One region of the Synechococcus sp. H60.1 genome, then DNA from elsewhere that is predicted to be linked to it. Evidence: predicted binding sites of a transcription regulator. Region 1 holds the regulator's gene; the other holds the start of a gene.
The links. The regulator NtcA, encoded in region 1, controls nitrogen genes in cyanobacteria. The targets are predictions, from matches to a motif close to GTANCNNNNGNTAC.
Positions count from the first base shown of each region.

Region 2: the regulator NtcA is predicted to act here: its motif matches at 1,418-1,431, upstream of NW852_RS08490 (P-II family nitrogen regulator).

Region 1 is NZ_JANSJA010000264.1:133-3,958, reverse strand. It holds gene leuB (3-isopropylmalate dehydrogenase) at 56-1,201, shown strand; gene ntcA (global nitrogen regulator NtcA) at 1,327-2,001, opposite strand; partial or broken gene NW852_RS12335 (M61 family metallopeptidase) at 2,241-3,826, shown strand, end outside.
Region 2 is NZ_JANSJA010000165.1:25,389-31,647, reverse strand. It holds gene NW852_RS08495 (IctB family putative bicarbonate transporter) at 1-1,309, shown strand, start outside; gene NW852_RS08490 (P-II family nitrogen regulator) at 1,491-1,829, shown strand; gene NW852_RS08485 (ammonium transporter) at 1,959-3,365, shown strand; gene ispD (2-C-methyl-D-erythritol 4-phosphate cytidylyltransferase) at 3,489-4,196, shown strand; gene NW852_RS08475 (MATE family efflux transporter) at 4,193-5,617, opposite strand; partial or broken gene cobM (precorrin-4 C(11)-methyltransferase) at 5,788-6,259, shown strand, end outside.

The sequences.
Region 1 (3,826 bases):
CCTGTGGGCAAAGGGATGGTAATATCGCTACGCACTTCTCTTACCGTGACCGCCCATGAGCGTTCCTTCCTCTGCTGCTCGAACCTATCGGATTACTGCCCTGGCCGGAGATGGCATCGGCCCTGAAATCATGCAGGTGGGGCGGGCGGTTTTGGATGCAGTGGCCGCTCAGATGGGGTTTTCCCTCCAGTGGCAGGAGGGCCTCATTGGTGGAGCAGCCTACGAAGCCACTGGGGATCCCTTGCCCCCAGAGACCTTGAAAATGGCCCAGGAGAGCGATGCTGTTTACTTGGCGGCGGTTGGCGACTTTAAGTACGACACCCTGCCGCGGGAGAAGCGTCCTGAGCGGGCTTTGTTGGGCTTGCGGGCTGGCTTGGGATTATTTGCCAACTTGCGCCCGGTGAAGATCTTTCCGCAACTGGTGGAGGCCTCTTCCCTCAAGCCAGAGGTGATCGCCGGGATCGACCTGGTGGTGGTGCGCGAGCTCACCGGCGGCATCTACTTCGGCCAACCCAAAGGGATCTTCACAGATGCCACGGGATCCCGGCGGGGTGTAAACACCATGGCCTACAGCGAGGCCGAGGTGGATCGCATTGCCCGCGTGGCCTTTGAGCTGGCTCGCAAGCGACGGCGCAAGCTCTGCTCAGTGGATAAGGCCAATGTCCTGGAAGTGTCGCAACTGTGGCGGGAGCGGGTTACCGCCATTGCGGCTGAGTACCCCGACGTGGAGCTTTCCCACCTGTACGTCGATAACGCTGCCATGCAGTTGGTGCGCTGGCCGAAGCAGTTTGACGTCATTCTCACGGAGAACCTCTTCGGGGATATTCTTTCCGATGAGGCAGCGATGCTGACTGGATCCATCGGCATGTTGCCCTCTGCCTCTTTGGGATCCTCTGGCCCTGGGGTATACGAACCAGTACACGGGTCAGCCCCCGATATTGCCGGACAAGACAAGGCCAACCCTCTTGCCCAGGTGCTCTCTGGGGCAATGCTGCTACGCTACTCTTTGGATCAGCCCCAAGCTGCCGACCGCATTGAGCAGGCTGTCGAGGCAGTTTTGGCCCAGGGCTACCGCACTGCCGACATCTACTCGGAGGGGATGACCCTCGTAGGCTGCCGCGAGATGGGAGAAAAGATCTTGGCTGCTCTGGCCCAGCAGCAAGCCTCCCCCCAAGGATCGCCCTCAGCCGCCGGCGGTTGAGTGGGGGTTCCCTTGCTGGCGCGGCTACCCCTCTCCCAGAGGGAGGGATTGTCCCGACGAACGGTGGCACTGCTATTACTCTTTATTGGAAATTCTTGGAAACGTCCGCGGGCCAGCTTCTTCCCTTAGGCAAAGCGATGGCCAAGCTGCATCGGGTCGTGGACGGTGATCTTTTTCTTGTGGATGGAAATGTAGTTCTTCTTGCGCAGCTCCCCCAACAGACGCGTGATGGTGACACGGGTTGAGCCAATCGCTTCCGCAATGGCCTGGTGAGAGAGCTTGAGATCGATGGTGACTCCATTGGGGCCGGGCACCCCGAAGTCGCGGCAGAGGATCAGTAGAAAGCTGACCAGGCGGGATCCCATGTCGCGGTGAGCCAGTGTTTCAATCATCATCTCTGTCTGCAGGATGCGAGAAGCCAAGCTCTTGAGCAGCAGCATGGCCAGCTCAGCGTTCTCCCGCAGCGATTTTTCCACCTGTTCGATGGGCAGAGAGAGTAGCTCGACGCGGGTAAAGGCCACCGCGTGATAGAAGCGGTCGGAGCGCTGCCCCGTGATGAAGGAGAGCACCCCAAAAATGCTGTTTTCCCGCAGGAGAGCAACGGTAATTTCTTCCCCCATTTCGTAGACCCGCGAGAGCTTGACAGCTCCTTTCACCAAAAAGTAAACCCGCTCCGCCGGATCTCCAGGGAAGAAGATGGTCTTACCGCGTTCAAACGTTTCGATAACCGGAGGATGGTGAGGCCCTCCTAACTGTTTGAAGGCTGCAATCAGAGATTTTTCCGCGATGGCCACCACCATATTCGTCAACCTTTTAAAGCCAGTTTATACCTAAGATCAACCTATAAATCAGATCGGAGGATTTGGGGCGCACCGTATTCCCGTTGACTGGAAAATTACCCCAGGGGCAAGATTATCCTAAGCTAAAAGGTTCTGCCCGGATACCTTTGTAGCAGGAGCTACATTTTTAAAGTCTCGTCTCTTGTCCAGCAGCGAATCCAGGACCAGGGGCGGGGGCCGTAATCGATTGGAGGGGTTTTATGGGGATCCCGGAGGCGGCTGTGGCCACACCTTCTCAACCGAGCCGTCAGCACTTCACAGTACGGATGCCGGAGCCGGCCAATCATCTGCTGGAGGTGGAACTACAGATCCAAGAGGTGGATCCAGAAGCGCCTCTGCAACTGCGGCTGCCGGTGTGGACGCCGGGATCCTACCTGGTGCGGGAATATGCCCGCCATGTGCAAGAGTTTCAGGCGGCAACGGAGCAAGGGATCCCTTTGGCCTGGCGGAAGGTAGATAAGAACACTTGGGAGATCGAGCCGCCCCGCTGTTCGGCTGTGAAGGTTCGCTATCGGGTCTATGCCTATGAGCTGACGGTGCGCACCAACCATTTGGATCTCACCCACGCCTACTTCAACGGGGCGGCGCTCTTTTTCTATGTGCCCGGTCGCGAGCGGGAACCCTACACCTTGACGGTGATCCCTCCCAAGCCAGATTGGCGCATCGCCACCAGTTTGCGACCTTTGATTTCTTCTTCTGAGGATCCTGCTTCCGGCCAGTCTTTTGTGGCGGCAGACTACGACGAGCTGGTGGATAGTCCGGTGGAGGTGGGCCTGCACCAGTTGCGGTCGTTTGCAGTGGAAGGGATCCCGCATTACTTCGTGGTCTGGGGAGCAGGCACCCTGGATTTGGAGCAAGCGGTGGCCGATGCCGAGAAAATTGTCCGGGCCACTGCAGCGTTTTTTGGCGGGTTGCCCTACGACCGCTACTGGTTTATTGTGCATTTGTCGCCAGGGGGATTTGGCGGCCTAGAGCACAAGTACAGCACCACCCTTAATTATTCTGGGCTGGAGCTGCATCAGCCCCAGTCCTATCGCCGCTTTTTGGCTCTGCTGGCCCACGAGCTTTTCCATGCTTGGAACGTCAAGCGGCTGCGCCCTCTGGCTTTGGAGAAAATTAACTACAACCAAGAAAATTACGTGGACTGCCTCTGGTTTTGCGAGGGGGCAACCAGCTACTACGAAAATGTCATCTTGCTGCGGGCAGGGATCCTCAGCGCCAAAGATTTTTTGCAGATCCTGGCCGAGCAAATTGGCCGGCTGCAGCGCACTCCGGGTCGGGCCGTGCAATCGCTGCAGGAATCCAGTTTCGACGCTTGGATCAAACTCTACCGTCCCCACGAAAATAGCCTCAACAGCCAGGTTTCTTATTACCTCAAGGGCGCTTTGGTCTGCTGGCTGCTGGATCTGCACATTCGCCACCTTTCGGGGGGCCAGGGATCCCTGGACACGGCCATGCAGGATTTGTGGCAGCGCTTTGGCCGGTTTGAGAAAGGCTACACCCACCAAGACCTGCGGGAGGCCTTTGAGCGGGTAGCCGGCGCCAATCTTGGCCACTTTTTCGCTGCCTACGTGGAAGGTACAGAAGAGCTGGACTACAACGCTTACCTCCACCCTTTTGGCCTCACCCTCAAAGCCCACTTCAGCCGCCCCAACCCTTCCCCCTACCTGGGTCTCCACTTCAATGGGGAAGGCAACCGCATCAGCGCCGTCGAGATGGGATCCCCGGCCCAAAAAGCAGGCATCTGGGCTGGCGACGAGCTCGTAGCCCTAGACGGCTTTCGGGT
Region 2 (6,259 bases), on a different contig from region 1:
CCTGTCGGGATCCCTGAAAAACTGGGGCCAAGGCAGCTTGCTCGTCCAAGGCTTGGACGGGATTGGCTTGGGTCTGGTGTTGCTCTACTGGGTCTTTTCCTCCCAAAGCTCCACCGGCATCCTCGGCCTAATCCTACTGGCCATGGCGGCGCTTGTGGTCTTGAGCTGGCTGGTGGAAACCCCGACTGGGCTACCTGTCCATCTGCCCCTGGGCCTTTTCTGGGGAATTGCTACCCTGGCAACGCTCCTCTCGCCGGTTCCCTATGCGGCGCGGGATGGCTGGCTGAAGCTGACGCTCTACTTAGCCGGCTATCTGCTTTTGCATCGTCTGCTGCGCCAACCCCAATTCCGAGATGGGATTGTTGGATCCCTGCTCTTGGTCAGCCTGGGGATGGGGATCTACGGCCTGCGGCAGTACTTTTACGGGGCGGCCGAACTGGCCACCTGGGTAGATCCAGAATCGGGCTTGGCGGGCCTGACACGGGTGTACAGCTATCTGCGCAACCCTAACCTGTATGGAGGCTACCTGGTTCCCCTCCTCCCGCTGGGGCTGGCTGCCATCTGCCTCTGGCCGGGTTGGGGGATCAAGCTCCTGGTGGGGTTTACAACCGCCGTCAACCTTATCTGTCTGGGGCTGACCTACAGCCGCGGTGCCTGGATTGGGGGGCTGGCAGCGCTGGGGATGATGGCCCTGCTGCTGGCCCAATGGTACGCCCCCCGCCTGCCGGCCCGTTGGCAGCGCTGGACGGTGCCGGCTCTCTTGGGAGGGGGCGCAGCCGCGCTGCTGCTTGCCATCTTGACGGTACGCCCCTTGCGGCTACGGGCTCAGAGCCTCCTTTGGGGACGGCTAGATACCAGCAACAACTTTCGCCTCAACGTCTGGGCGGCGGTGCTGGAGATGATCCGCGACTTTCCCATCTTGGGGATCGGCCCTGGCAATGTCGCCTTCAACCGCGTCTATCCCCTCTACCAGCGGGGCAACTTCAGCGCCCTTGCAGCCTACTCGGTGCCGCTCCAGATTACCTTGGAGACGGGCTTAGTCGGATTCCTGGCTTTTGCTTGGTTCCTCCTGGTGCTCTGGGATCACGGCTGGAGAGGCTGGAACACTTTGCTCAGCTCCCGGGATCCCCAGGGCCTGTGGGTGGCGGCAGGTTTAGCAGCCTGCACCGGCATGATGGCCCACGGCCTGGTGGACACCATCTGGTACCGTCCCCAGGTGCAGATGCTGTGGTGGCTGGCAGTGGCCCTCGTCACAGCCAGTCTGGATTCTCCTCGATCCTCAACGGCCGGTGAAAGACTAAGCTCGTGAGATGCCAGCGCGAACTTCTTAAAAAGCTAAAGTAGCCCAGGCCTAGCCTTCTGGTCTTGACGAGAGCAAATCTAGAGTGGTAAGCATTCTCAGTAGAAGAACGAAAATGTATCTAGATTTACAATTTGCAGGTTTTAGTAGTGTTAGAAATTAGCGGGATTGTTGGGGATATGGGAGGCCAATGAAAAAGATCGAGGCTATAATTCGGCCCTTCAAGCTGGATGAGGTGAAAATTGCCCTGGTCAATGCCGGAATTGTCGGCATGACAGTGAGCGAAGTGCGGGGTTTTGGTCGGCAAAAAGGACAAACCGAGCGCTATCGGGGATCCGAGTACACGGTAGAGTTCCTGCAAAAGCTGAAGGTGGAGATCGTGGTCGAAGACGACCTGGTGGACACGGTTGTGGAGAAGCTGATCGCGGCGGCTCGCACCGGCGAAATCGGGGACGGCAAGATTTTCATCAGCCCTGTCGAGAAAACCATTCGCATCCGTACCGGCGAACTCAACCAAGACGCCCTGTAAAGCAGGGAAGGTCTTGGAGCCTGGGTAGCTCGATCCGAGTCCCAGGCTGGCTTGCAGTGGGCAAATGAGGGATCTTTGCCCCAGTTAATGCGTTGTAAAAGTACCGTCACTTTAGGTGAGTCGAAAAGCATGTCTACAAGGATGATCCAAAGACTCAAAGGCCAAGCACTGCAGTGGCTTTGGCAACCAGCTCAGGGGGGCCTAACTGCTGCTCTGACGATTTCGCTGGTTTTCCTGTTGGGTCAGGAGAGCGCCTTCGCTCAGGACGCGGAAGTCGTACAGAAACATGCTGACATTGTCTGGACGCTGGTGGGGGCAGCCTTGGTGTTCTTCATGCAGGCGGGGTTCGCCATGGTGGAGACGGGCTTTACCCGCGCCAAGAATGCCGCCAACATTATGATGAAAAACCTGATGGACTTTTGCATGGGCTGTTGCGCCTTTTGGTTCATCGGGTTTGGCCTGATGTTTGGAGAAAATACTGGCTTCTTTGGCAGGAGCTGGTTTGCTTTCAGTTGGCAGCAAGCCCACGAAGCAGGGGACTGGCCTTTTACATTCTTCGTCTTCCAGATGGTGTTTGCCGCCACCGCTGCCACCATTGTTTCCGGGGCCATGGCGGAGCGCACCAAGTTCGTGGCCTACCTCATCTACTCTGTCGTCATCTCTGGGCTGATCTACCCCATCTCGGGGGGCTGGGCTTGGAATGGGCTGTTTGGCGACTACAACGGTGGCACCAGCGGCTGGCTGGAAGATCTGGGCTTCATCGACTTTGCCGGTTCGGGCGTAGTGCATTTGGTGGGGGGCGCTTCCGCCTTAGCCGGGGCCATGGTGCTTGGCCCTCGCATCGGCAAGTACGGCCCCAACGGAGAGCCACGGGCGATTCCCGGCCACAACCTGCCTCTGGGGATGTTGGGGGTGTTTATCCTCACCTTGGGTTGGATTGGGTTCAACGCCGGCTCGACCACAGCCGCCAGCCCCGATATCGGCTGGATTGCCATGAACACGCTGCTAGCCGCTTCGGCAGGGGCCATTGGGGCGATGATCACCTGCTGGGTGCATTTTGGCAAGCCGGATATGACCTTTGCCGCCAACGGGGTGCTGGCCGGCTTGGTAGGGATCACTGCTCCTTGCAACACTGTCCACCCTCTGGGAGCTTTGATCATCGGTTCGGTGGCCGGGATCCTGGTGGTCATCTCGGCGGTGATTCTGGATACGGTGCTGAAGATTGACGACCCGGTGGGCGCCGTTTCGGTACACGGCACCTGTGGTATTTGGGGGGTGTTGGCAGCAGGGATCCCTTGGTTTGCCCACGCCAACTCAGGGGTGACCTGGGCGCAATTTGGGGTACAAGTTGTGGGCGCTCTAGCCTATTTCTTCTGGCCTTTCATCACCTGCTTGATCCTGTTTTTGATCCTCAAGGCAACCGTTGGCCTGCGCACCAGTGCTGAAGAGGAGCTGGCCGGCTTGGATGTGGGCGAGCATGGTAACGTGGCCTACCCGGATTTTGTGATTGCTTCTGCCGAGTTGGACCAACCTTGAGGCGGCACCCCGGCTCTGAAGGGGATCCAGCGGCACCAATCGCCACTGTCAACGATGAGGAGGGCCAAGCCTGGCCCTCCCTGGCTGTAAACTGGGATGCGGTTGGATGCACTTTTGGATCCCATGCACCTGTTGATCCCGGCGGCTGGCAGCGGCAAGCGAATGGGGGCGGCGGTCAACAAGCTGTTGTTGCCACTTTTGGGTCAGCCTGTCCTGGCTTGGACGTTGCGGGCGGCAGATCGGGCGCATTCCATCGAGTGGATTGGCATTCTCTCCCAACCCGGCGACTGGCCGGCCATGGAGCAGATCCTGGCGTCCATCGAGCTGTCCACGCCGGTGCAGCTTCTGCAAGGAGGGGTGACGCGGCAGGAGTCGGTTTACAGGGGGGTGGAGTATCTCTATGGGCTGGGAACGGTGGAACGGGTGTTGATTCACGATGGGGCCCGCTGCCTGGCCACCTCTGAGTTGTTCGATCGCTGCAGCGCCGCCTTGGAGCAAGTGGACGGCTTGATTGCCGCGATCCCTGTCAAAGACACGATTAAAGTAACCGCAAGCGGCCCCAAGGGGATCCAAATCGAATCGACACCGGAGCGTAGCCGGCTGTGGGCAGCCCAAACGCCCCAGGGCTTTCGCCTGTCGCTGTTGTGGCAAGCCCATCGGGAGGCACTGGCCCAGGGGTGGCAGGTAACCGATGACGCAGCCCTATTCGAGAAGCTGGGTTGGCCAGTTTACATCGTGGAAGGGGAGGAGTCTAATCTGAAGTTAACCACCCCCTGGGATCTGGTGCTGGCCAAGCAAATTCTACAGCAGCGCCTCGATCCGGCGCGCTAGCCCAACTCACTATGGCGGTGGCCCTGCCGCAGAGCCGCCTTCTGCCACACCCGACTGCGCCAGCGGCTGAGCAACAGGCTGGCCAAGCCGGCGACATAGATCAGCATGGCCAACCAGCCCCCCACAGCCCCCCATCCCAACCCCGGCAGAAAAGGGATCCAGCTTTGGGGAAAGATCAGTATTTGCGCCAAAGGCAAGAAAAAGAGCCAGCTCATCCCGAGCATGATCGCCATGGGTGCCCGCACATCTCCCGCGCCGCGCAGGCATCCCACTGCAGAGAAGTTGATGCCATCGAAGAGAAACGAGACTCCGATGATCCGCAGCAGCCTCCCCCCCAGATGCAGAATTGCTGCGGCGTTGGCGTCTTTCCCTGTAACGAATAGGCCGAGCAGGGCTTGCCCAAAAAGCGCCAGCCCGCCGCCGATCACAGCCATGTAGCCGAGCGTCCAGCCCATCACGGCATTTCCCAGGCGCATTGCCCAAGCTGGCTGACCGGCGCCAACAGCCTGGCCCACTAGCACCGTGGCTGATTGTTCCAGGCCGATGGCTGGCAAATAGGCAAAGCGAGACAACATCAGACACAGGTGGGCCGTTGCCCCCTCCACAGCCCCCAACTGGCCTAGCATCAACTGAAACACCGTGAAGGAGCTCATATCCGCCAAAGCGTAGATCCCAATCGGCAGGCCCAATCTCAGCAATGGCCGCAACGGTTTCCAGCCCGTGCGCCAGGTTTGCCGCGTAGCGTAGTCGCGGTGGATCCAAGCTGAGAGAAACACCAGCAGGTAGAGGGTCAGCTCCCCATATTCCGACAGGATTGTGCCCCAGGCGGCTCCAGCGATCCCCCAGTCCAAGCCGAAAATGAATAGGGTATTGAGGATGCTGTTGAGCAACACGCTCCAGCCACTCACCCAGAGAGTGATCCAGGTGCGGCCAATGCCGTTAAAAAAACCCGACAAGGCAAAGGTGCCCAAGAGGGCAGAGCCTCCCCAAACGCGAATTTGCCAATAGGCCGCTGCTTGCTCCGCCACCCCCGGCGGCAGGGGCAGCCCTCCATACAGCAAGCCTCCCAACAGCGACAAGAGACCGCACAGGGGAAATAGGCCCAACCCCAGCCCCACTCCCGACCAAGCATAGCGAGAGGCCCCCTTTGGATCTCCGCTGGCGTAGGTTTGCGCCACCAAGGTTTGCACTGCTCGCCCCAGACTCAGGAAGGGGGTCAAGGCCACCTGGGTGGGCAGCCAGGCGGCGTTCATCCCGGCCAAGGCTTGGCTGGAGATTTGACCAATAAACCAAGTGTCGGTTATGCCCATCAGCGCCTGGATGCCAGCGCTGAGCACCAAGGGCATCGCCAACCTCAGCACAACCCCATGATCCACCCGTGGGATCCCTCGGGCATCTAGCCGTTGCGCAATGCCCCTCACACCCTTTCCCTCCTCTGTGCTGCGCAACAACAGGCAACCTCTCGACTGAGCTGTCTGTATGCTATTATACTACAGAGATAATACGGACTGGAGCGAGGGAGGGATCCCTTCCCACCTTTGGGAGATTAGCTGCTGTTAGGATGCTGGCTGCTGGGGCGAGAGGAGAGCGGATGAGCGAGCAGACTTCATCCTACTGGCCTGTCCACATTGTCGGCGCCGGCCCCGGGGATCCTGAGCTGATTACCCTGCGGGGCCAGAGAGTACTCGCGGAAGCAGATGTAGTATTCTACACAGGTTCTTTGGTGCCGGAGGGGCTGCTGACCCATTGTCGCCCTGGGGTGGAGGCCATCGATACACGCGCTTTCACCTTGGAAACGCTGCTGCCTCAGATGGTGGAGCGGGTCAAGGCAGGGCTGCGGGTGGTGCGGCTGCAGGATGGGGATCCGTCTCTTTACGGTGCTCTGCACGAGTTGCTGATTCGGCTGGCGGAGGCTGGGATCCCCTTTGAGATCGTGCCGGGGGTGAGCGCCTTTCAACTGGCAGCCGCCCGTTTGCAAGTGGAGCTAACGGTGCCGGAGCTGGTGCAGACGATCATCCTCACCCGCGCCAGTGGCCGGACGCGTGTGCCGGCAGCGGAAGCCC